One region of the Dactylosporangium sp. NPDC051087 genome, then DNA from elsewhere that is predicted to be linked to it. Evidence: predicted binding sites of a transcription regulator. Region 1 holds the regulator's gene; the other holds the start of a gene.
What was found. Region 1 encodes HrcA, which represses chaperone genes, less so after heat shock. Its sites were predicted from a motif close to GGTTNGCACNCTCNNNNNGAGNGTGCNAACC; they were not measured.
Positions count from the first base shown of each region.

Region 2: a site for HrcA is predicted at 3,415-3,445, ahead of groES (co-chaperone GroES). Genes of this name have one in related genera too.

Region 1 is NZ_JBVJIJ010000043.1:16,442-28,322, forward strand. It holds gene ACZ6TV_RS49330 (VOC family protein) at 277-1,047, shown strand; gene ACZ6TV_RS49335 (serine hydrolase domain-containing protein) at 1,054-2,403, opposite strand; gene ACZ6TV_RS49340 (histidine triad nucleotide-binding protein) at 2,400-2,759, opposite strand; gene ACZ6TV_RS49345 (SDR family NAD(P)-dependent oxidoreductase) at 2,785-3,522, shown strand; gene ACZ6TV_RS49350 (16S rRNA (uracil(1498)-N(3))-methyltransferase) at 3,564-4,259, opposite strand; gene dnaJ (molecular chaperone DnaJ) at 4,318-5,442, opposite strand; gene hrcA (heat-inducible transcriptional repressor HrcA) at 5,476-6,498, opposite strand; gene ACZ6TV_RS49365 (DUF4870 domain-containing protein) at 6,695-7,336, shown strand; gene hemW (radical SAM family heme chaperone HemW) at 7,417-8,613, opposite strand; gene ACZ6TV_RS49375 (enoyl-CoA hydratase-related protein) at 8,631-9,407, shown strand; gene ACZ6TV_RS49380 (VldE C-terminal domain-containing protein) at 9,500-10,384, shown strand; gene ACZ6TV_RS49385 (phytanoyl-CoA dioxygenase family protein) at 10,532-11,452, shown strand; gene ACZ6TV_RS49390 (GlsB/YeaQ/YmgE family stress response membrane protein) at 11,574-11,855, opposite strand.
Region 2 is NZ_JBVJIJ010000005.1:274,193-286,073, forward strand. It holds gene ACZ6TV_RS12295 (molybdopterin-dependent oxidoreductase) at 1-617, opposite strand, end outside; gene groL (chaperonin GroEL) at 1,283-2,929, opposite strand; gene groES (co-chaperone GroES) at 3,023-3,337, opposite strand; gene ACZ6TV_RS12310 (hypothetical protein) at 3,570-4,337, shown strand; gene ACZ6TV_RS12315 (class I SAM-dependent methyltransferase) at 4,341-5,498, shown strand; gene ACZ6TV_RS12320 (hypothetical protein) at 5,492-6,238, opposite strand; gene ybaK (Cys-tRNA(Pro) deacylase) at 6,256-6,735, shown strand; gene ACZ6TV_RS12330 (DUF1707 SHOCT-like domain-containing protein) at 6,738-7,058, shown strand; gene ACZ6TV_RS12335 (ABC transporter ATP-binding protein) at 7,075-8,826, opposite strand; gene ACZ6TV_RS12340 (ABC transporter transmembrane domain-containing protein) at 8,826-10,544, opposite strand; gene ACZ6TV_RS12345 (hypothetical protein) at 10,612-10,869, opposite strand; gene tsaD (tRNA (adenosine(37)-N6)-threonylcarbamoyltransferase complex transferase subunit TsaD) at 11,006-11,881, opposite strand, start outside.

The DNA of each region.
Region 1 (11,881 bases):
GTCGGCCGCGTAGGGCCTCAAGCACCTGCTTCCGGGCTCGCTCCTGCTGGCTTCATGTCTGGGCTCGTCGCTGTGCTCGTCCCAGGCTCTTCATGGTATCGGCTGACCGGCGCTCAGGCCGTTCCCATTTCTTGCCGATGCCCGGTTCATGCCATATGCAAGGTATATCCGAATGAGTGTCGCCCGATCATGTCAATCGTGCCCGAAAGTCCGGACACGCCCGCTCCCACGGTGGTACTGAGGCAGGTGACGACATCGACAGGGAGGCCGGCACGCATGGTCGAGCGCAGCGGATACGTCGACGGGGAGCCCTGCTGGGCGGACCTGGTGGCCCCCGACCTCGCCGCCGCCCAGCGGTTCTACTCGACGCTGTTCGGCTGGACGTTCCTGGACACCGGCGCCGACTTCGGGCACTACGTCATGTGTCTCAAGGACGGCAAGGTCGTGGCCGGGATGAGCCCGCCGATGCCGGGAGCGGAGCAGACACCCGCCGCCTGGAGCCTGTACCTCATGTCGCACGACCTGGAGGACACCGCCCGGCGGGTCGACACGGGCGGTGGCAAGGTCATCGTCGCGCCGATGGACATCCCGAACAACGGGCGGATGCTCTTCGCCCTCGACCCGTCCGGTGCCGCGTTCGGCGCGTGGGAGCCCGGCCAGCACACCGGCTCGCAGCTGTTCGACGAGGACGGCGCGCTGTGCTGGGCGGAGGTCAACACCCGCGAGCCCGCCGCCGTCGACGTCTTCTACCAGGGGCTGTTCGGCTACCGGCAGACCCGGGTCGAGGCCGAGGAGCAGTTCGACTACACGGCGTGGAGCCTCGGCAACGCCGACCCGGTCGCGGGCCGGCTCACGATGACCGAGGCGTGGGAGGGCATCCCGCCGCACTGGATGGTGTACTTCGCCGCCGCCGACACCGACCGTGCCGCCGACCGGGTCCGGGCGGCGGGCGGCCAGGTGCAGCACGGCCCGTTCGACTCCCCGCACGGCCGCATCGCGGTCGTCGTGGACCCGAACGGGGCCGTGTTCACGGTCATCGGCCGCTGAGCCGCCTCAGAACCGGTACCGGTCGAACGTCTCCTGCCCGCGCGTGAAGCGGTACGTCGCCCAGTGCAGCCGCTCGACGGTGCCGTCCTCGGCGCGGGTCAGCCGCAGCAGCTCGCCCGTCTCCCGGCCGGACACGGTCCGGAACACGTCTGGCTGGCCGTCCACCGGCGCGAACACCGCCGGCGGCCGGTTGCCCGGCTGGTCCACGGCCCGTGCCTGCAGCCCGCCGGCGTGCCAGCTGAAGACGTACTCGAAGCCCTCGCCCCACCAGCGGCCGAGCACCGAGCGGTACCGCTGCGGCGGGGGCGGCGCCGGCACCCACGGCGCGATGTCGGCGGGGTCGCTCTCCACCGCCGCGGCGAGCAGCTGGTGCGCGAGGTCGATGACCTCACCGGCGGTGCCGGACGAGCCGAGGGCCGCCGCGCCGAACGCCCCGGGCGTGCCGGCGCCGCCGACCCGGCCGTAGGCACCGGCGAGGAAGCCCGGCATCGCCCCGTCGTGCCCGACGTGCACGATCCGCTCCGGGCCGGGCTGCGGCTGCAGGATCAGCCCGAGGCCCAGCCCGCGCGCCCACAGGACGTCGTCGGTGACGGCCCGCGGCGCCCGCATCTCCTCGACCGTCTCCGCGGCGAGGACCGCGCCGGCGGCGTCGACCGCGCGCGGGTCGGCCAGGAACGCCGCCCATTTCGCCAGGTCCGCGGCGGTGCTCCAGAGCTGCGCCGACGGGCCGACCGCGCCGAAGTCGTCGGGCGGCTCGGGGTGCGCGTAGTCGGACCAGGCGTCGACCTGGTAGCCGACGACCGGGCGGGCCGGCGTGACGGCGGTGTCGTCCAGCCCGAGCGGGTCGAGGATCCGGTCCCGCAGCACCTCCTCCCAGGTGCCGCCGCGCAGCCGCCCGACGAGGTGCCCGAGCAGCGAGATCGCCAGGTTGGAGTAGTGGAAGCGCCGGCCGGCGGGCAGCACCCGCTCGGCCCGGTCCAGCTGGTCGAGCAGCGTGTCGACGTCCGGTGCCTGCATGGTGTCCCAGACGTCGCCGTACGGCTCCCGCTGCAGCCCCGACAGGTGCGACAGCATCCGGCCGACGGTCAGGTCGCCGTGCGCCTTCACCGGCAGGTGCCGCGAGACCGGGTCGTCGAGGTCGAGCAGGCCCTCGTCGCGGCACTGCATGACCAGCACCGCGGTGAACGTCTTGGTCACCGAGCCGATCCGCAGCTGGCTGTGCGCGTCGACGTCGGTGCCGGCGGTGAACGTCCACAGCGGCCGGTCCGCGCGGTGGATCGCCACGCTCAGCGCCGGGACGCGCGCGTCGGCCTGGACCTGCCGGACGAGCCGCTCGTACCGTTCGTGCGCCGTCACGCGGCCAGCATCCGGCCGAGCGGCTTGCCGCCGACGACGTGCCCGTGCACGTGGAAGACCTCCTGGCCGCCGAACCGGCCGGTGTTGAAGATGACCCGGTAGCCGTCCCCGGCCAGGCCCTCCTGCCCGGCGACCGCGGCGCAGGCGGCGAGGACCCGCCCGGCGAGCCCCGGGTCGGCGGCGGTGAGCGCGGCGACGTCGGCGTGGTGCGCCCTCGGGATCACCAGCACGTGCGTGGGCGCCTTCGGGTCGATGTCGCGGAACGCCAGGGTGTCGTCGGTCTCGTGGACCACGGTCGCCGGGATCTCGCCCGCGACGATGCGGCAGAACAGGCAGTCATCAGTCACAGCTCGCATCGTAGGCGGCTTGTAGGGTGCTGCCATGACTGGACGCAAGGTCTTGGTGACAGGAGCATCCCGCGGCATCGGCGCGGCGGTCGCGCACGCGTTCGCCGCGGCGGGCGACGCGGTGGCGGTGCACCACCGCGACTCCGCGGACCTCGCCGCGAAGGTCCTCGCCGCGCTGCCGGGCGACGGGCACGCGATCGTCTCCGGCGACCTCACCGACCCCGGCGCGGTCCAGGCGTTCGTCGACGGCGCCGCGAGCGCCCTCGGCGGCCTCGACGTGGTGGTCAACAACGCGGCGGTCGCGCATCCGCACCCGATCCTCACCGCCGACTACGCGGCCTGGCAGGCCGCCTGGCAGCGGACCCTGTCTGCCAACCTCACCGGCCCGGCCAACGTCTGCTGGTGCGCGGCCCGCCACCTCGGCGACGGCGGTCGCATCGTCAACGTGTCCTCCCGCGGGGCGTACCGCGGCGAGCCGCTCTACCCGGCGTACGGCGCGTCGAAGGCCGGCCTGAACTCCATGACCCAGTCCCTCGCCCTCGCCCTCGCGCCGCGCGGGATCACCGTCAACGCGGTCGCCCCGGGGTTCGTCGCCACCGACATGGGCAACGCCATCATGGACGCCGGCGACGGCGACGCGATCCGCGCGCAGAGCCCGTTCAACCGGGTCGCCACGCCCGAGGAGGTCGCGGAGGCCGTGCTGTTCCTCGCCGGCTCCCAGTGGTCCTCCGGCGCCGTCCTCGACCTCAACGGCGCCTCCTACTTCCGCTGACCGCCTTCCGCTGACCGGCCCTCCGGATCAGGGGGAAGGCGCTACCAGCGGCCGAGGCGGACCGACAGGGCGGCGAGGGCGGCGGCGCCCGCCGTCGACGTGCGCAGGATCTCGCGGCCCAGCCGCACCGCGACGGCGTCGGGGAACGCGGCCAGCTCCTCGGGCGCGATGCCGCCCTCGGGGCCGACGACGAGGGTGATGTCGCCGTCGAGGGGGGCGGCGGACAGCGGTACCGACGCCTCCTCGTGCAACAGCAGGACCGTGCCGGACAGGGCGAGCTGCTTCGTGGTGCGGGCGTCGGTGACCTCGGGCAGCCAGGCGCGGCGGGACTGCTTCACCGCCTCGCGGGCCGTGGCGCGCCACCGCTCGACCGGCTTGGCGTCCTTCCACCGGGCGATGCTGCGGGCCGCCTGCCACGGGACGATGCGGTCGACGCCGAGCTCCGTCATCAGCTGCACGGCCAGCTCGGCCCGCTCCCCCTTCGCGATCCCCTGCACGACCGTGATCAGCGGGTCGTGCGCCGGGACGTGCGAGCGGTCGAGCAGATCGAGCTCGAGGGCACCCTTGGCGGCGGCCGCCACGACGGCGCGGAGCAGGCCGCCGCGGCCGTCGGACAGCAGCAGCGACTCCCCCGCCGAGAGCCGCTGCACGTTGGCCGCGTGATGCCCTTCGGGGCCGTCCAGCCGCCACCGGTCCCCGGCCGGAAGATCGGGGACCAGGAACAGCGGCAGGCTCACGCCGTCACGCCAGAAGCCGCACCACACGCGCGAGCGGCCGGAACGAAGCGCAGGACGCTCACGCGTGCCCGTTGAAGGCGTCGCGCACGCGGGAGAAGAAGCCGCCCTGCTTGGACAGCTCGGCGACCTCCTCGCCGCGGGTGCGGGCGAAGTCGCGCAGCAGCTTCTCCTGCTCCGGCTCAAGGCGCGTCGGGGTGCGCACGTCGAGGTGGACGTGCAGGTCGCCGCGGCCGGCGCCGCGCAGGTGCGGGACGCCCTTGCCGCGGATGCGCAGGGTCTGGTTGGGCTGGGTGCCGGCCTTGACGTCGACCGTCTCCTCGCCGTCGAGGGTCTTGATCGTGAGCCGGGTGCCGAGCGCCGCCGCCGTCATCGGGACGGTGACCCGGCAGTGCAGGTCGTCGTCCTTGCGGGAGTAGACGTCGTGCGGACGCTCGTGGATCTCGACATACAGGTCGCCGGGCGGGCCGCCGCCGGGGCCGACCTCGCCCTGCTGGGCGAGGCGGATGCGCATGCCGTCCTCGACACCCGAGGGGATCTTGACGGTCAGGGTGCGGCGGGTGCGGACCCGGCCGTCGCCGCCGCAGGTCGCGCACGGGTGCGGGATGACGGTGCCGAAGCCCTGGCAGGCCGAGCACGGGCGGGCCGAGACGACCTGGCCGAGGAACGTGCGCTGCACCGACTGGACCTCGCCGCGGCCGCCGCAGATCTCGCAGGTGGTCGGGTGGGTGTTGGGCGCGGTGCCGGCGCCCGTGCAGGTGGTGCAGACGACCGCGGTGTCGACGGTGATCGGCGCCTCGACGCCGAACGCGGTCTCGTGCAGGTCGAGGTCCAGGCGCAGGATCGCGTCGGCGCCCGGCCGGATCCGCGGGCGCGGCCCGCGGCTCGCGGTCGTGCCGAAGAACGCGTCCATGATGTCCTGGAAGCCGACGAACGCGCCGCCCTGCGGGCCGCCACCGCCGCCGCCGGGCGCCAGGGGGTCGCCGCCGAGGTCGACCATCTCCCGCTTGCGCGGGTCGGACAGCACCTCGTAGGCCGCGTTGATCTCCTTGAACTTCTCCTGTGCCACAGGATCGGGATTGACGTCCGGATGGAACTCGCGCGCCAGCTTGCGATAGGCGCGCTTGATCTCGTCGGCCGTGGAGTCCCGCTTGACACCGAGAATCCCGTAGTAGTCCTTCGCCACTGAGTCCTATGCCCCTGACTCGTCCATGAGGTTCTAACCTTGTCCCAGCAGATCGCCGACGTAGCGTGCCACGGCGCGCACCGTGGCGATGTTGCCGGGGTAGTCCATCCGGGTGGGCCCCAGCACGCCCATGCCGCCCACGACGATGGAGCCCGGCCCATAGCCGGTCGCCACGATCGAGGCGCTGCGCAGGTCTTCGATCTCGTTCTCGTCGCCGATGCGGACCCGGGTCATGCTCGGCTCGACCTCGCCGAACAGCTTGAGGAGGATGACCTCCTCCTCGAGCGCCTCGAGGATCGGGCGCAGCGAGCCCTGGAAGTCCAGCAGGCCGCCGCGGGCGAGGTTGGCGGTGCCGGCGAGGGCGATCCGCTCCTCGGTGCGCTCCACCAGGGTCTCCAGCAGCACGGTCGACAGCGCGGTCATCGGCGGGCGCAGGCCCGGCCCGGCCTCCTCGACGAGCGCCTCGACCAGGGGCGGGGTGTCGACGAGGCGTTTGCCGACGAGCTTCTCGTTGATCCTGCGGCGCAGCTCGGTGACGTCGTCGGCGAGGATCGGGCCGGGCAGGTCGATGAGCCGCTGCTCGACCCGGCCGGTCTCGGCGATCATGACCACCATCAAGCGGGTGGTGGAGATCGGCACCAGCTCGAAGTGCCGCACGCTGGCGCGCGACAGGCTCGGATACTGCACGACGGCGACCTGCCGGGTCAGCTGCGCGAGCAGCCGCACGGTGCGGTGCACGACGTCGTCGAGGTCGACGGCGCCGATCAGGAACCGCTCGATGGCCCGGCGCTCGGCGGGGCTCAGCGGCTTGACGCGGGACAACTTGTCGACGAAGAGCCGGTAGCCGGCGTCGGTGGGCACCCGGCCGGCACTGGTGTGCGGCTGCCGGATGTAGCCCTCCTCCTCGAGGACGGCCATGTCGTTGCGGACCGTCGCCGGGGACACCCGCAGGTTGTGCCGCTCCACGAGGGCCTTGCTGCCGACCGGCTCCTGCGTCGCGACATAGTCCTCGACGATGGCGCGGAGCACCTCGAGCTTGCGCTCGTCAAGGGCCATGTGCACCTCCCCGGGAACTCACTGACGGACTGGCACTCCCACTTCGCGAGTGCCAGTCTACGTCGCGGCAGCCGCCCACGGAATGATCGTCGTGTGTACGAACCGTCGCTATTGCGCTGGTCTGCGTGAAGTTTGTCCAAAAGAAGTCATGCCGCGTCGCTGGCCATACTTGATCGGTGCACCTACCGTGGCCCCCATGAGTGAACCACCTCGCCCCGGGGAATACGGCGTGCCGCAGGACCCCAACAATCCTTACTCCATGCCGGGCGGGGCACAGTATCCGCCGCCGGGCCCCGACTACGGCCAGCAGCCGCCGGTGTCCGGGGGAGGCTACCCGCCGCCCACCAGCGGCGCGGGCTACCAGGACCCGAACGCCTACCAGCAGCCGGGTTACCAGCAGCCGGGCGGTTACCAGCAGCCCGGTGGATACCAGCAGCCCGGCGGTTACCAGCAGCCCGGCCAGTACGGCGGCGGCTACCAGCAGCCCGGCGGCTACCCCGGTGCCGCGCCGGTCGGCTACGCCAACAGCGACGAGAAGACCTGGGCCCTGATCGCCCACTTCGGTGGCATCTTCATCGGCTTCATCGCGCCCCTCATCGCGCTGCTGGCCAAGGGTAACGAGTCGCCGACGGTGAAGGCGCACGCCAACGAGGCGCTCAACTTCCACATCACGTGGGGCATCATCCTGTTCGTGGGTGCCCTGCTGTCGGTGTGCACGTTCGGTCTCACGCTCATCGTGCCGTGGATCGTCATCATCGTCTTCGCGATCATCGCGGGCATGAAGGCCAGCAACGGCGAGCTGTACCGCTACCCGATGACCTTCCGCTTCATCAAGTAAGTCACCACGACGTTGAGGGGCGGCCGGCGCGGCCGCCCCTTTCCCATGCCAGGGCCTATGTCAGGGCCTATGTCAGGGGTTCACGTCAGGTCACGGGCGACGGCGTCGGCGAGCAGCCGCCCGCGCAGCGTGAGCACGGCCACGCCCGCGTCGAAGGCGCCGGCCTCCAGCAGCCCGTCGGACACGCAGCGCCGGGCCGCGTCCACGGCCGCGGCGTCCAGGACGTCGAGCGGCAGCCCCTCGGCGAGCCTGATCCGCAGCAGGACGTCCTCGAACCGCCGCTCCTCGGCGGTGAGCACCTCCCGCGCCTGCCCCGGCGACGCGCCGGCCGCCAGCCGCGCGGCGTAGGTGTGCGGATGCTTCACGTTCCACCACCGCACGCCCCGCACGTGGCTGTGCGCGCCGGGACCGAGCCCCCACCAGTCGCCGCCGCGCCAGTACAGCTCGTTGTGCCGGCAGGGCGAGTCACGGGACCAGTTCGACACCTCGTACCACGTCATGCCGGCCTCGGTGAGGGCCTGCTCGGCGGCGAGATACCGGTCGGCGGCCACGTCGTCGTCGGGGAACGGCAGCTCACCGCGGCGCATCCGGGCCGCCAGGCGGGTGCCGTCCTCGACGATCAGCGCGTAGGCGCTGACGTGGTCCACCCCGGAGTCGATCACCGTGCGCAGCGAGTCGGCGAAGTCGGCGGCCCGCTCCCCCGGCGTGCCGTAGATCAGGTCCAGGTTGACCCGCTCGAATCCGGCGGCGCGCGCCTCGGCGACCGCGGCGGCGGGCCGGCCCGGCGTGTGCCGGCGGTCCAGCACCGCGAGGACACCCGGCGCGACGGACTGCATGCCGAGGGAGATCCGGTTGAACCCGGCCGTCCGCAGCCGCCGCAGCCCGGCCGCGTCGACCGACTCCGGGTTGGCCTCCGTGGTGACCTCGGCGTCGCCGGCCAGCCCCCACGTGCGGTCGATGCCGTCCAGGATGCGGGCCAGCTCCGCCGGCGGCAGCAGCGTCGGCGTGCCCCCGCCGAAGAAGACCGTGTCCACCCGCGGCGGCGCGACCACCTTGGCGGCCAGGGCCAGCTCGTCGAGGACCTGCTCGGCGTAGCCGGCGCTGAGCACGCCTTCGTCGGCGGTGTAGGTGTTGAAGTCGCAGTATCCGCAGCGGGTCGCGCAGAACGGGACGTGGACGTAGACCCCGAACCCGGCCTCCCCCGCCCTGTCGGCGACCCCGTCGGGCAACGCGCCGTCGGTCGGGATCGGCTCGCCTTCTGGCAGTGTTCCGGGCATTTCACTAGTGTGCCCGCATGCCACTCGTACGGTCACAGACGGCGCACGGCGTGGCGACGGTCACGCTCGACAGCCCGGCGAACCGCAACGCGCTGTCGACGGGCCTGATCGAGGAGCTCCTCGCGGCGCTCGCGGCCGCCGCCGGGGACGACACCGTGCGGGTCGTCGTGCTCACCCACACCGGCCCCGTGTTCTGCTCCGGGGCCGACCTCAAGGAGACCGCGGCCGCGTTCGGGTCGGGCCGGCCGCCGATCAACCGGCTCGGCGAGGTGCTGACCGCGATCTGGGAGTGCCCGAAGCCGGTCGTCGCGCGGCTGACCGGGCCGGCGCGGGCGGGCGGGCTCGGGCTCATCGCCGCCGCGGACATCGCGGTCTGCACGCTCGACGCGACGTTCGCGTTCTCCGAGGTGCGCATCGGCGTCATCCCGGCAGTGATCTCCGCCACGGTCCTGCCGCGGCTGTCGCCGCGCGCGGCGGCCGAGCTGTTCCTGACGGGGGCGACGTTCGACGGCGCCCGGGCGCGCGAGATCGGACTGGTCACGGCCGCCGTGCCCGCCGACGGGGTCGACGAGGCCGTCGCGTCGTTCGTCGCGGCCCTGGTACGAGGCGCGCCCGGCGCCCTGCGCGGGACGAAGGAGCTCCTCCGGCGACGGAAAGCCGACACGTTCAGTGACGAGGTCGCGGCGATGACCGAGCTGTCGGTGCGGTATTTCGGTTCCGAAGAGGGAATCGAGGGAATCACGGCATTTCGGGACAAAAGAGACGCAAACTGGATCCCTGACGGCGTCAGCTGAATGGACCGACTCACCTCGCCCCCGCGTGCAACGCGGGGATGCTGTGGCATACGGGACGTACGCTGGTCGAGTTCTCAGGTCAGGGGGTGACGATGCGTACACGACACGTGCTGGTGGCTCTGATGGTGCTCGGCATCGTCGGCTCCGTCGGCGTCTACGTGCTGGTCCAGCGGCTCGGTGATCACCTGCCGCAGCTGCTGCCGCCCGGCCGCGCCTGCGTCATCACCGGCGGCAGCACGGCGAGCGCCCCGTCGTCGGGCACCGGCGACGACGTCCCGCTCGACGCGGAGCAGGTCGCCAACGCCGCGACCATCACCGCCGTCGGCCTGCGCCGCGGCGTGCCGCAGCGGGGCCTGGTCGTGGCGCTCGCCACCGCCTGGCAGGAGTCGAAGCTGGAGAACCTCGCCGGCGGCGACCGGGACTCGATCGGCCTGTTCCAGCAGCGGCCCAGCCAGGGCTGGGGCAAGCCCGAGCAGATCGCCGACCCGCGCTACGCGGCGAACGCCTTCTACACCGCCCTGCTGAAGGTCAAGGGCTGGGAGAAGATGCGCGTCACCGACGCCGCGCAGGAGGTCCAGCGCAGCGCCCACCCCGAGGCCTACGAGAAGTGGGTCGACGAGTCGGAGATCATGGTCCGCGCCCTGAGCGGCGAGGCCACCGGCGCGGTCTCCTGCACCGTCACCGAGGCGTCCAGCCACGGCGTGGAGGCCGCGAAGACCCTCGGCGCCAGCGTCAGGCTCGACTGGGGCGACGTGCGCACCGCCGACGTCACCGACCTCGTCGGGGTGGCGCTGAAGGTCCGTGAGCAGAAGACCGGCTGGCAGTACGCGCACTGGATGGTCGCCCACGCCCAGGACCACGGCGTCAAGCGCGTCGTCTTCAACGACATGGAGTGGACCGCGAAGAGCGGCGGGTGGACCCGGGTCACGCAGCGTGGCGGCGCCGACGGCGGACAGGTCGTCGCCGAGGTCTACTGACCGTCCCTGACGTCGCGGACGACCCGCAGGTTGTCGGCCGTTCGGACGGGTTTTCCGCACTGTCCGGCAGCCAACTCCCGAGTCGGGCCCGCGTGCACCTCGCGTTACCATCGGTCGTTCCCTGGTTGACGAAAGTAAGGGGAGGACATGACGTCCGCTGCACCCGACTACGGTGACCTGACCGGCTACGAGCCGATCAGCGAGACCGACCGCAAGGAATTCCTGGACAACGGCTTCCTGCTGGTCCGCAACGTCCTGAAGGAAGACCACCGAGCGCAGCTCGAAGCGGCCATGGACCGGGTCTACGCCGAGGAGCAGGCCGCCGGCTCCAGCAGCATGAAGAAGGACGGCACGCTGCACCTGCTGGGCTTCCTGAACCGCGACGAGCTCTTCGGGCACCTGCTGACCCAGCCGACCCTGTTCCCGTACATGTGGGGCCTCGCCGGCTGGAACATCTACACGCACCACAACCACCTCGACATCACCCCTCCCGCGGCGATGACGGAGGCCCCCTCGTGGGGCTGGCACCAGGACGGGTACCGGCAGAACTCCGACCCGGAGACGATGGACCCCAACCTGCCGCGGCCGATGTTCTCGCTGAAGATCGGCTACGTCATCTCCGACCTGTCGGAGACCGGCCGGGGCGCCACGAAGGTCATCCCGGGCAGCCACCTGTGGAACTCGCTGCCCCGCCCCGCGGACACCACGGTCGAGAACCCCGACCCCGAGGGCACCGTGGAGATCACGGCCAACCCCGGTGACTGCTTCATCTTCGACCGGCGCCTCTGGCACTCGCGGTCGCCGAACTACTCCGACGTCACCCGCAAGATGCTCTTCGTCGGGTACACGTACCGGTGGATCCGCAACCTCGACGACATGCCGATCGACCACGACGGCGAGTGGTGGGCCAACCGGACCCCCGTCCAGCGCCAGCTGCTGGGCGAGGCCACGCACACGGCCAACTACTGGGGCATCAACTGGAACGGGTACATCGACGAGGAGATCCCGCTGCGCAAGGAGCTCAAGACGCGCGGCCTGCTCGACCGCTCCATCCCCTGGCTCCGCTGACCCCGCCGCGGTGACCTTGGAAGATCCGGCTGGTCACCAGCGGTCGGATCTTCCAAGGGGTCGACATGCCGAAGGCCCCCAGTCCGGGGAGGCTGGGGGCCTTGAAGCGTGAATGCGGGGGTTACAGGGAGCTGCGACGCCCGCGACCGGACACACCGACCACCAGGGCCACGCCGACGGCGGCGACCAGGACCTGGATCAGCAGCTCGCCCCAGTCGACACCGGGGGTGTCGGTGGAGACGCCGATGGCGTTGGCGATGACGGTGCCGAGCAGAGCGGCGATCACGCCGATCACCATGGTCAGCCAGATCGGGATGTTCTGACGGCCGGGAACGACCAGCCGTCCGAGCGCACCGACGATCAGGCCGACGATCAGTGCCGTGATGATTCCGGTGACAGTCACGGGTCCTCCTTCAGAGCCTCAACCAG
Region 2 (11,881 bases), on a different contig from region 1:
GGGGACACCTGCGGCACGACGAGGGTGGTGTCGATGAGGTAGAAGTCCTTGTTCGGGGTCACGAACGGGGCCAGGTCGGGCAGGCCCGCGTCGACCTCCGGCGGCAGCGCCGCGGCGGTGTCGGGCACGGCGGGGATCCGCACCGCGGCGCGGTCCGCCTCGACCCCCCGGCGGGTCGCCCACCAGCGCGCGGCCAGCCCGGCGACGAACGCGGCGGCGAGGGTGCCGCCGGCCGCTCGCAGGAAGAAGCGGCGCTGCTCGTACGTCTCGATCGGCGGCCGCACGAACAGCCATCGCAGGACGCCGGCGCCTGCCGCGGCCCCGACGAGCGTCGGCACGAACGCATACCAGGGCGCGTCGTGCCGGGTCACCGCCGCCACCACACCGACCAGGGCGAACAGGCCGATACCGAGGTACCCGTACATGAGACGCTTTGTCGCCAGAATTCCGACAAAGGCCGCGAAGACGGCGAGGATCAGCAGCGTGCCGACCTGCAGCGCCAGCTTGTCGTACGTGTAGAACACCGCGACGGCGAAGTCCTTGACCGGCGCCGGCACCGCGTCGATGACCACCCCACCGACGGACACCAGCGGCGACGTGGACGCGCCGGTCAGGATCGCGACGACCTCGGCGACGCCGAGCGCCACCCCTGCGGCAGCCAGCCCGGCGAACGCCGCGTTCCGTTTGGTGAGCACGGCTCCAGTCTGCGCCGTGGATCAACGCGCACCAAGTGCGGTAATCGATCCCTAAGAACTCCGGCTGCCGGCTCGTCACCGGCGGCCGTTCAGTGCGCCCCGGAACCGGCTCTGCCCGCTACGCGAACTGCCGCCGAGCAGCGCCCGGAACCCACGAGACCACGCCACCTGCTGTGCGGGGCCCGAACCATGAATCCCACAGCGCGCACGGTCGCCGGCGGCGCCCACAACGCGGGACCCGGAACCCACGACGTCCACAGCGTCAACAGTCGCCGCGCTCCCACGACGCCCATTGCGCGGACGGTTGCCGCACCCTACGAGCCGCCGGTGCACGGGACCCGAAACCAATGGCGCCCGCAGCGCCAACAGTCGCTGCACCTCACAAGCGACCGCTGCACGGCGCTCGAAGCCCACGACGACGGTCGCGGCGCCTCACGAGCGACCGCCGCACGACGGCAAACCACACAAGCCCGCGCCCCACAAAGGCCCGTGCCACGGGAAATCGCAGAGCCCTGGAAACGGCAAAGCCCGCGGCGCGAAGGACGCGCCGCGGGCCGAGGTGCCTGCCCGGAAAAGTGCGGGCCGGGTCAGAAGCCGGGGCCGTGCGAGTGGCCGTGGCCGTGCCCGTGGCCGTGACCGCCACCGGCGGCGGGCTCCGGGGCGGCCGGCTTGTCCACGACCAGGCTCTCGGTCGTGAGCAGCAGGCCGGCGATCGACGCGGCGTTGGAGACCGCGCTGTGCGTCACCTTCACCGGGTCGACGATGCCGGACTTGACCAGGTCGACGTATTCGCCGGTGGCGGCGTCGAGGCCGTGGCCGAAGTCGAGCGCGCCGACCTTGCCGACGACGACGTAGCCGTCGAAGCCGGCGTTCTGCGCGATCCAGCGCAGCGGCTCGACGAGCGCCTTGCGCACGATCGAGACGCCGACCTTCTCGTCGCCGGTCAGGCCGAGGTCACCGTCGAGGACGGGGAGCACCTGGGCCAGGGCGGCGCCGCCGCCGGGGACGATGCCTTCCTGGACCGCCGCCTTGGTCGCGGAGATCGCGTCCTCGATGCGGTGCTTGCGCTCCTTCATCTCGACCTCGGTGGCGGCGCCGGCCTTGATGACCGCGACCCCACCGGCGAGCTTGGCGACCCGCTCGTTGAGCTTCTCCTTGTCCCAGTCGGAGTCGGAGGCCTCGATCTCCTTGCGGAGCTGCTCGACCCGCGCGGAGACCTCGCTCTGCTCGCCGGCGCCGTCGACGATCGTGGTGAGCTCCTTGCCCACGACGATGCGGCGGGCCTTGCCGAGGACCTCGGTGCCGACCGACTCGAGCTTGTAGCCCAGCTCGGGGGCGACGAGCTCGGCGCCGGTGAGGATCGAGATGTCCTGGAGCATCGCCTTGCGGCGGTCGCCGAAGCCGGGCGCCTTGACCGCGACGACCTTGAAGGTCTTGCGGATGGCGTTGACCACCAGGGTCGACAGGGCCTGGCCCTCGACGTCCTCGGCGATGATCAGCAGCGGCTTGTTGTCCTTGACGATCTGCTCCAGCAGCGGCAGCAGCTCCTCGATGGCGGCGATCTTCTGGGTGGTGACGAGGACGTAGGTGTCCTCGAGCACCGCCTCCTGCGCCTCGGCGTCGGTCACGAAGTGCGGGGAGATGTAGCCCTTGTCGAACTGCATACCCTCGGTGACCTCGAGCTCGGTCGTGAGGGTGGAGCCCTCCTCGACCGTGATGACGCCGTCGCGGCCGACCCGCTCCATCGCCGAGGCGATCAGGTCGCCGATGGTGGCGTCCTGCGCGGAGATCGTGGCGACCTGGGCGATCTCGGTGTGGCTGGCGACCGGGGTCGCCTTCTCCTTGAGCGCCTTGACGACGGCGGCCGTCGCCAGGTCGATGCCCCGCTTGATGCCCGCCGGGTTGGTGCCGGCGGTCACGTTGCGCAGACCCTCGCGGACCAGCGCCTGGGCCAGCACGGTGGCGGTGGTGGTGCCGTCGCCGGCAACGTCGTTGGTCTTGGTGGCGACCTCTTTGACGAGCTGGGCGCCGAGGTTTTCATAGGGGTTGGTGAGCTCGATCTCTTTCGCGATCGTCACACCGTCGTTGGTGATGGTCGGGGCACCGAACTTCTTGTCCAGAACGACGTTGCGTCCCCGGGGGCCGAGCGTGACCTTGACCGTGTCGGCCAGGCGGTTGACGCCGTGCTCCAGCAGGTGGCGCGCCTCGTCGGAGAAGCTCAGGATCTTCGCCATGCGTGTGATGTCCCTTCAAAGCGACACCGCCCCGGCCGCAAGCGCTCCTGCGCACGGGTCCGGGGCGGTGGCCACTGCTCTACTTGGTCTGGGTCACTTCTCGATGACCGCGAGGACGTCACGGGCGGAGAGCACGAGATACTCCTGGCCGCCCCACTTGACCTCGGTGCCGCCGTACTTCGAGTAGATGACGGTGTCGCCGACCTTGACGTCGATCGGGACCCGGTTGCCCTTGTCGTCGATGCGACCGGGGCCCACAGCCTGGACGGTGCCCTCCTGGGGCTTCTCCTTGGCGGTGTCCGGGATGACGATGCCCGAGGCGGTGGTCGTCTCAGCCTCGTTGGCCTGGACCAGAATGCGGTCCTCGAGCGGCTTGATCGCAACCTTCGTCGCGGTAGTCACGGGCATACCCTCCTGGGGTATTGATTCTTACGCTATCGAGTGCCCGGTGAAGCCGTCGTCGCGGGTGCCGGCTCCAGCCGGTTGGCTGGCACTCTCATGTCGAGGGTGCTAATCGGAGGTTATGTCGCTGGCTAGCACTCCGTCAAGGAGAGTGCCAAACACGCCACGAAATCACCCCCGTCGTCGGCTAGGCGACGGACAGCGGCGCGGGTCACGACGGCGATCTACGCTCGATTCCATGAAGAGGCTGCTCGGCACGCTGCTCGTCGCCACCCTGACCGTGGGATCCCTCACCGCCTGCGGGAAGAAGGACGGCGGCGCCGCCACGCCCGAGGCGGCCACCAGCACCGGCCCGTCGGACTCCGCCGCGTTCGGCGAAGGGCCGGGCGGCGGCGGCGCGTCCGCGGGAAGCAGCGCGGGCGGCAGCCAGCCCGCGACGGACAAGAGCTCAAACTCCGGCCCGACCTACCCGGGTGACGCGAAGGGCTACTGCCAGGCCGCCGTCAGCGCCTGGACCAAGAACGACATGAACCGGATCAAGCAGCTCGCCGGCAACGGCGCGGTGTCCAACTTCCAGTTCATCGAAAAGGGCGCCGACAACAACTGGAAGTACGTGAAGAAGAACGGCAACGAGTGCGTCCTGCGCAACGACCACGGCGACGAGCTGCAGGTCACCGTGGACGAGCACAATCTCGGCAAGCCGCAGGCCGTCACCGACGTCGTGATCCAGAAGACCGAGTATCCCTCGGACCCGTCCAGCTACGTCAGCGGCTTCATCAACGCCTGGTACAACGGCAACACCCAGCGCATGGCGAGCTACTCCAGCAGCTCGATCGCGAGCAACTACGGCGGCAAGAAGGCCCCGCCGAACTGGACGGAGAGCCAGCCCAAGGAGGACAAGGGCGACTACTGGCTGGTCCACGGCTCGTCCAACGCGGGCGACAGCTACACGTTCAAGGTCAAGAAGAGCCTGGGCAAGTCGGGCGGCATCACCGGCATATCCTGAGGCGTGCTCGAACAGGCGCTCCAGGCCGCGGCGGCCCTGCCGGAAGGCGATCCCCTGGCGGCCGCGTCGGCGCTGCGGGCGGCCGGCTTCCCGCCGGACCTCGCGGCCGCCGCGCTGACCCAGGTCGCGCTGCGCCGCAAGGCGGTCACGAAGTTCGGCGCCGACGCCGCGGTGATGCACTTCACCCGCGAGGGCCTGGAGCAGGCGACCCGTGGTCCCGTCGCGGCCAGGCGGGCGGCCCGGCTCGCCGCCGCGGGCGCCACCCGGGTCGCCGACCTCGGCTGCGGGATCGGGGCCGACACGATCGCGTTCGCCCGGGCGGGCCTGCGGGTGCACGCGGTCGACGCCTCGGCCGAAACGGCCGCGACCGCGTCGGCCAACGTCCTCGCCCTGGGTCTGGCGGCGGATGTACTGGTGGAAGCCCGCGACGCCACGACCGTCCCCCTCGACGAGGTGGACGCCGTGTTCTGCGACCCCGCCCGGCGGACAACGGGCGGGCGCCGCGTGTTCGACCCCCGCTCCTATTCACCGCCGTGGGACTTCGTCGCCGGGCTCGCGGCGCGCGTGCCGATGACGGTCCTGAAGCTCGCCCCCGGCATCGACCACGCCCTGCTCCCGCCGGGCGCGGAAGGCGAATGGGTCTCCGTCGACGGCGACGTCGTCGAGGCCGCGGCGTGGTGCGGCCCGCTGGCCTCGTCCCCCCGCCGGGCGACGCTGTTCCAGGGATCGTCCGTCGTCTCCCTGACCGGCAGCGGTACTGACACCGCCCCGGTCGGACACGTCGGAAACTTCATGTACGACCCCGACGGCGCGGTGGTGCGCTCGCATCTCGTGGCGGAGTTCGCCGCGACGGTCGACGGCACGCTCGCCGACCCGACCATCGCGTACGTCCACACCTCCACCCACGTGCCCACCCCGTTCGGGCGCTGCTACGAGGTGCTCGACCAGCTGCCGGTCGCGCTGAAGCGGCTCCGGACCGCGTTGCGCGCCCTCGACGTCGGCTCGCTGACCATCCTGAAGCGCGGCTCGGCCCTGGACGTGGAGGAGCTGCGCAGGTCGCTGCGCCTGTCCGGCGGCCGGGCCGCCACCATCGCCCTGACCCGGGTCGCCGGCGCCCCCGCCGTCCTCCTGCTCGGCCGCGCCCCGGACCCCGCTCAGTAGAGCTGCTGGCCCAGGCGGCGTTGCAGGTCGATGAGGACGTCGTCGGCGAGGTCCTCCGGCGGGCGGCGGCCCAGCTGCTCGGTGAGCATCCGCCCCGACTCCCGGCACATGTCCCACGTGACGCGCTCGTGCAGCCAGCGCAGCCACTCGACGACGTCGTTGATGAAGAACGCGACGATCTGCTCCGAGCCCCGGACCCGCCGCTCCTCCCCCATGACCGTCAGCGCCGCCGCCAGCCGCCGGCGCGGGAAGTCGTGCCCGGCGAGGGCGTCGGCGAACACGTCCGCCCGGTGCCGGGGCGCCGTCGGCGCGACCGTCAGCTTCGGGAACGGCGGGTCGCCGGACGTCCAGACCTGGGCGCTGCGCGGGACGAACTCCGGCTCGAGCACCACGTCGATCCGCGAAGCATGGCCCGGGTCGTCGACGGCGACGAGCACCCGCGGCTCCACCGAGCTGACCTTCGTCACGAAGCGCGACAGTCCCGTCGCCTCCTCCACGCAGAACCTCGCGTCGGGCAGGTCCAGCGTGCCGTCGAACACCAGCCGCCCGACCCGCGGCCCGGCCCCCTGCCACAGCCGGACCCTGACCAGCCCGACCTGCGGCCGGGCGGCGACCCGGACGTGCCGGTCCGTCGCGGTGACCGGTCCGTCGCCGTCGAAGACGGACATGTCACGGCCGCTGGTGGCGCCCAGGAAGATGTGCCCGTAGCCCAGGTACATCTGGACGGCACCGATCTGCATCTCGCTATTGTGGGCCAGTGGCGAGCAAGGGCACCCCGGCGACCGCACTGTTGGCGCGGCAGAAGATCGCGTTCACTCCGCACACCTATGAGGTCGACCCCCGGGCCGCCTCCTATGGCGAGGCCGCCGCGGCCGCCCTCGGCGTCGAGCCCGACCGACTCTTCAAGACCCTCGTCACCACCGTGGACGGCCAGCTCACGGTCGGTGTCGTGCCCGTCTCCGCGTCGCTTGACCTCAAGGCCCTCGCGGCCGCGGTCGGCGGCAAACGCGCCGCGATGGCCGAGCCCGCCGCCGCCGAGCGCGCCACCGGCTATGTGACCGGCGGCATCTCCCCGGTCGGTCAGCGGTCCCGGCTGCCGATCGTGATCGACGCGTCGGCGACCGGACTGTCCACGATGTACGTCTCGGGCGGCCGGCGCGGCCTGCAGATCGAGCTCACCCCCGACGACCTGGTCCAGGTCACCGGCGCCGTCCTCGCCGACATCGCGACCCGCTGACGATGAGCGGGTCCGCCTCCGACGAGCACCGCGGGCGGCTGACCATGCGCGCCTCGGACGAGGACCGCCGGCGGGTCATCGACGAGCTCCAGCACCACACCCAGGCCGGTCGCCTCACGCTGGACGAGTTCTCCGAGCGCTGCGACACGGTCCTCGCCGCGAAGACCTTCGACGAGCTGCGCGCCGCCACCCGGGACCTGCCCGCGCTGCCACCCCCGCCGGTCGCCGCCGCCGGCTCGAACGACCGGCACGTGCTGTGGGTGTTCGCGGTCGCGCTGATCGCGGCCGTCCTGCTCGGCGTCGTCTACGCCGCCTTCCACTGAGGACGGGACGCCCCGGTCAGACGGTGTCCGCGGCCGGCTGCCGGTCGCCGTGCCAGGAGCGCCACAGCGCGGCGTAGGCACCGTCGGCGGCGACCAGCTCGTCGTGCGTGCCGAGCTCGGTGATGCGCCCGTCCTCGACGACGGCGACCCGGTCCGCGTCGTGCGCCGAGAAGAGCCGGTGCGCGATCGCGATCACGGTACGGCCGTGCAGGGCACCGGCGAGGGAGCGTTCGAGGTGCCGGGCGGCGCGCGGGTCGATGAGCGACGTCGCCTCGTCCAGGACGAGGGTGTGCGGGTCGGCGAGCACGAGGCGGGCCAGCGCGAGCTGCTGCGCCTGCGCCGGTGACAACGGCGGCTCGCCGAGCGTGGCGTCCAGGCCGCCGGGCAGCGCGTCGACCCAGTCGAGGGCGTCGACCGTGGTGAGGGCGTGCCGCAGGTCGGCCGTGGTCGCGTCGGGCCGGGCGAGGATGAGGTTGTCGCGGACGGTGCCGAGGAAGACGTGGTGCTCCTGGGTGACCAGCGCGACGTGCCGCCGCAGCGAGGACAGCGGCAGGTCGGACAGGGGCACGCCGCCGATGGTGACGGTGCCCGCACCCGGGTCGTGGATGCCCGCGAGGAGCCGGCCGAGGGTCGACTTGCCCGCACCGGACGGCCCGACGATCGCGAGCCGTTCACCGGGCTGGATCTCCAGGTCGATGCCGTGCAGGACGTCGCGGCCCTCGACGTACGAGTACCGCACGCCGCTCGCGACGATCCGCTCGTCGGTCGGGGACGCGCCGCCCGCCGGCTTCGCGAGGGGCACCGACTGCACGCCGACGATGCGGGCGAAGGACGCGAAGCCGACCTGCAGGTGGTCGAACCACGACAGCACCCGGTCGAGCGGGTCGATGAGCGCGACGAAGTACAGGACGGCGGCCGTGACCTGCCCGACGGTGGCCCACCCCTCGACGACGAACCACCCGCCGGCGACGAGCGTGACGGCGCCGGGCAGCGCGTAGGCGAACTCGGTCAGCGGGAACCAGACGGTCCGCAGCTTCAGCGTGTACATGTTCCTGCCGTACAGGCCGCGCAGCTGCTCCTGGGTGCGCTCGACCCGGCGGTGCCGCAGGCGCAGGACGTCGACGGTGCGGGCGCCCTCGACCGTCTCGGCGAGACCGTCGGTGAGCTCGGCGAAGGCGGCGCTCGCGGCGAGGTAGCCGGCGGGCGCGCGCCGGAAGTACCAGCGCGAACCGCCCCACAGGAGGGGCACGGCGACGACCGCGGGCACCAGCAGCAGCGGTGACACGAGCGCGACGGCGCCGAGCGTGAGGACCACCTGCAGGACACCGACGAGGACCTCGGGCAGCGCGAAGCGCACCGTGTCGGAGGTGCCTTCGACGTCGCGCGACGCGCGGGTCAGCAGGTCGCCGGTGCCGGCCCGCTCCACCGTGGACGGTGGCAGGGCGAGCACCCGGTCGACGAACTCCTCGCGGAGCTTCGCCAGCACCTGCTCGCCGAGCCGGGCGGAGGCAAGTCTGGCGTAGCGGACCAGTACCGCCACGACGACGACGAACCCGGTGATGATGAGGGCGATCCGGTCGACGGTCCAGGTGGTGGTGCCGGCGGAGGTCTTCTCGACCAGGTCGCCGAGCAGCCGGGGCGTGACGAGCCCGGCGACGGCGGCGCTCACGTGGAGTGCGACGACGAGCGCGAGCATCCGCGGGTGCTCCCGGACGAGCCTGCGCAGGTACGCCCGGACGTCGGCGCCGGTGGCGATCGGCAGCAGCATCAGCCGTCCTCCTCCCTGGTGACGGTCGCGGCGTACTCGGGGCAGGTGTCGAGCAGCTCCCGGTGCGTGCCGGTGGCGGCGACGCGCCCGTCGTCCCCGACGAACGCGACGGTGTCGGCGTGGTCGAGCAGCAGCGGGCTGGTGGTGCACACGACGGTGGTCCGCCCGGCGCGGGCGGCGGGGAGCCGCTGCGCGATGAGCGCCTCGGTGTGGGTGTCGACGGCACTGGTCGGCTCGACGAGGACGAGGACCGGCGGGTCGAGCGCGAGGACCCTGGCCAGCCGGAGCCGCTGCTGCTGCCCGCCGGAGAAGTCCCGCCCGCGCTCGGCGATCCCGGCGTCGAGCCCGTCGGGCAACGCGTCGACGATGTCCAGCGCCGCGGCAGTCTCCAGCGCGGCGAGGACATCCGCGTCGCGAGCTCTGCCGTCAGCGGTGGCGCGGGCGCCGGTGAGCTCGTCGCGGAGGCGGCCGCGGAAGAGACGGTCGTCGTTGTCGGCGACGACGATGTGGGATCTGACCTCGTCGATCCGCAGCTGCCGCAACGGTACGCCGGACAGCCGCGCGTCCGAGTCCGGGCCGAGCAGTCCGATCCGGTCGGCGATGGCCGCGGCGTCCTCGGGCCGGGCGGCGGCGATCGCGGTGAGCCGGCCGTGCCCGGCGGTGAAACCGGAGCCGGGGTCGTCGAGGTCACCGGCGGCGACGGCGGCGGGCTCGGCGGGGTCGTGCAGCTCGGGCTCGACCCGCAGGAGGGACACGACGCGACCGGCGGCGACCAGGCCACGGGTCAGCTTCTCGGCGAACTCGGTCAGCGTCCGCAGCGGGCTCACGAGGAACACCGCGTAGGCGTAGAACGCGACCAGCTCACCCGGCGTGATCTTCCCGGCGACCGCGAACCGGGCGCCGAGCCAGGTGACGAGCGCGACGAACAGGCCCGGCAGCAGGATCTGCGCGCCCTCGAGGACCGTCTCGACCTTGGCGACCCGGATGCCCGCGGCGCGGACCTGCTGCGACTCGGCGCGATACCGGCCGGAGACGACGTCCTCGCCGCCGACCCCGCGCAGGATCCGGAGCCCGGAGACGATGTCGGCGGCCCTGCCGGTGAGCGCGCCGGCGAGCTCCCGCTGGGCGCGGCGGCGCTGGTGGAGCGGTTTGAGCAGGAACCCGACGACACCGACGAGCAGCGGCACCCCGATGACGACCACGAGCCCGAGCGGCACGGACACGTCGAGCAGCAGGACGGAGACGACGATGATCGCGACGACGGCGCCACCGGTGCGGGCGCTGACGTCCATGGCGTAGCCGACGTGGTCGAAGTCGGTGGTGCCGATGCTGACGACCTCGCCGGTGGCGACCTTCTTCGGCAGGGTCGCCCCGAGCCGGGTGGCATGCCGCGCGGTGACCTGCATCGTCCGGAACCCGGCGCCGAGGAAGTTGGTGACCGCGAACCGGTGCCGCATGATGCCGCTGATCGCCGTGACGGTGCCGAGCCCGAGCAGCGCCCCACCGGCACCGAGCAGCGCGGACCGGTCGTGGCTGGTGAGCGCGTCGACCCCGGCGCCGAGCGCGGCCGGCACGAGCGCCTGGCTGACCATCCACACGATGCCCAGCCCGATGCCCGCGACGATCGTCGGCACCTGACCACGCAGGATCCACAACAGATACCGGGCTGCGGACCTGCTGTCGGGCTCACCTGGCTCATCGAGCGGTAACCGTTTCATGGCCAGCCGACGGTAACCCGGCGGAGACCTCCAGCGCCTTACATTTTCCGCCGGCGACGAGCGACGCTCAGCGGTCGACCTCGGTGAAGTCCCAGGCCTGCGGACGCCGCGAGACGAGGTGCGACGGCGGGTCGCTGAACTCCTCCGGAGTGCTGCCCCGCCACTTGGAGATGACGACGAGCCGGTGGTCGGTCGACGAATACACCTCGCTGCTCATATGCATCGGGTGGACCTCGACCTTGGGCAGCATCGCCTCGCACACCCAGGACAGCAGCTCGTCGAACGCCTCCGGGTGCGCCCGGACCTCCCACATGCGCACGATCACGGCGCTGGACTCTACTCCCATCGAATCACTCCGTCCTCTCCCCTCCACCGCGACACCGCCCGCCCCGCGCCAGACCATCCAACACGGCCCAAGCCCACCACGCCCTGGGCCGGGCGGTCCGGCGGGGGCCGAGGGGTCATGCGGTGACGAGGGTGATCGGCATGGCGGAGTCGGTGGGGAGGCCGAGGCGGCCCGGGGCGGCGCCCGCGGCGACGAGGTGCGAGCCCAGCGCGGCGACCATCGCGCCGTTGTCGGTGCACAGGCCGGGGCGCGGGACGCGCAGCGTGATGCCGTGCTTGTCGCAGCGCTCCTGGGCGAGGGAGCGGATGCGGGAGTTGGCGGCGACGCCGCCGCCGATGACGAGGGTCCTGACGCCGCCGGCGAGGCACGCGTCGACGGCCTTGCGGGTCAGCACGTCACACACCGCCTCCTGGAAGCTCGCGGCGACGTCATTGACGGGGACGGGCTCGCCGGCGCGCTGCCTGGCCTCGACCCAGCGGGCGACGGCGGTCTTCAGGCCGGAGAACGAGAAGTCGAAGCGGTGCTCGACGAGGTCGCGGGCGGCGGTGAGCCCGCGCGGGAACGGGATGACGATCTGGCCGTCGCGGGCGGCGCGGTCGATGGGCGGCCCGCCGGGGAACGGCAGCCCGAGCAGCCGGGCCACCTTGTCGAACGCTTCGCCGGCGGCGTCGTCGATGGTGGCGCCGAGCGGCTCGACGCGGCCGGCGAGGTCGTCGACCTTGAGCAGTGAGGAGTGGCCGCCGGAGACGAGCAGCGCGATCGCCGGCTCGGGCAGCGGCCCGTGCTCCAGGGTGTCGACGGCGACGTGCGCGGCGAGGTGGTTGACGCCGTAGATGGGCTTGCCGGCGGCGAGCGCATAGGCCTTCGCGGCAGCGACCCCGACGAGCAGCGCACCGGCGAGGCCGGGGCCGGCGGTGACGGCGACCGCGTCGACGTCGGCGAGGGTGATCCCGGCCTTGTCGAGGGCGCGCTGGACGGTCGGGACCATCGC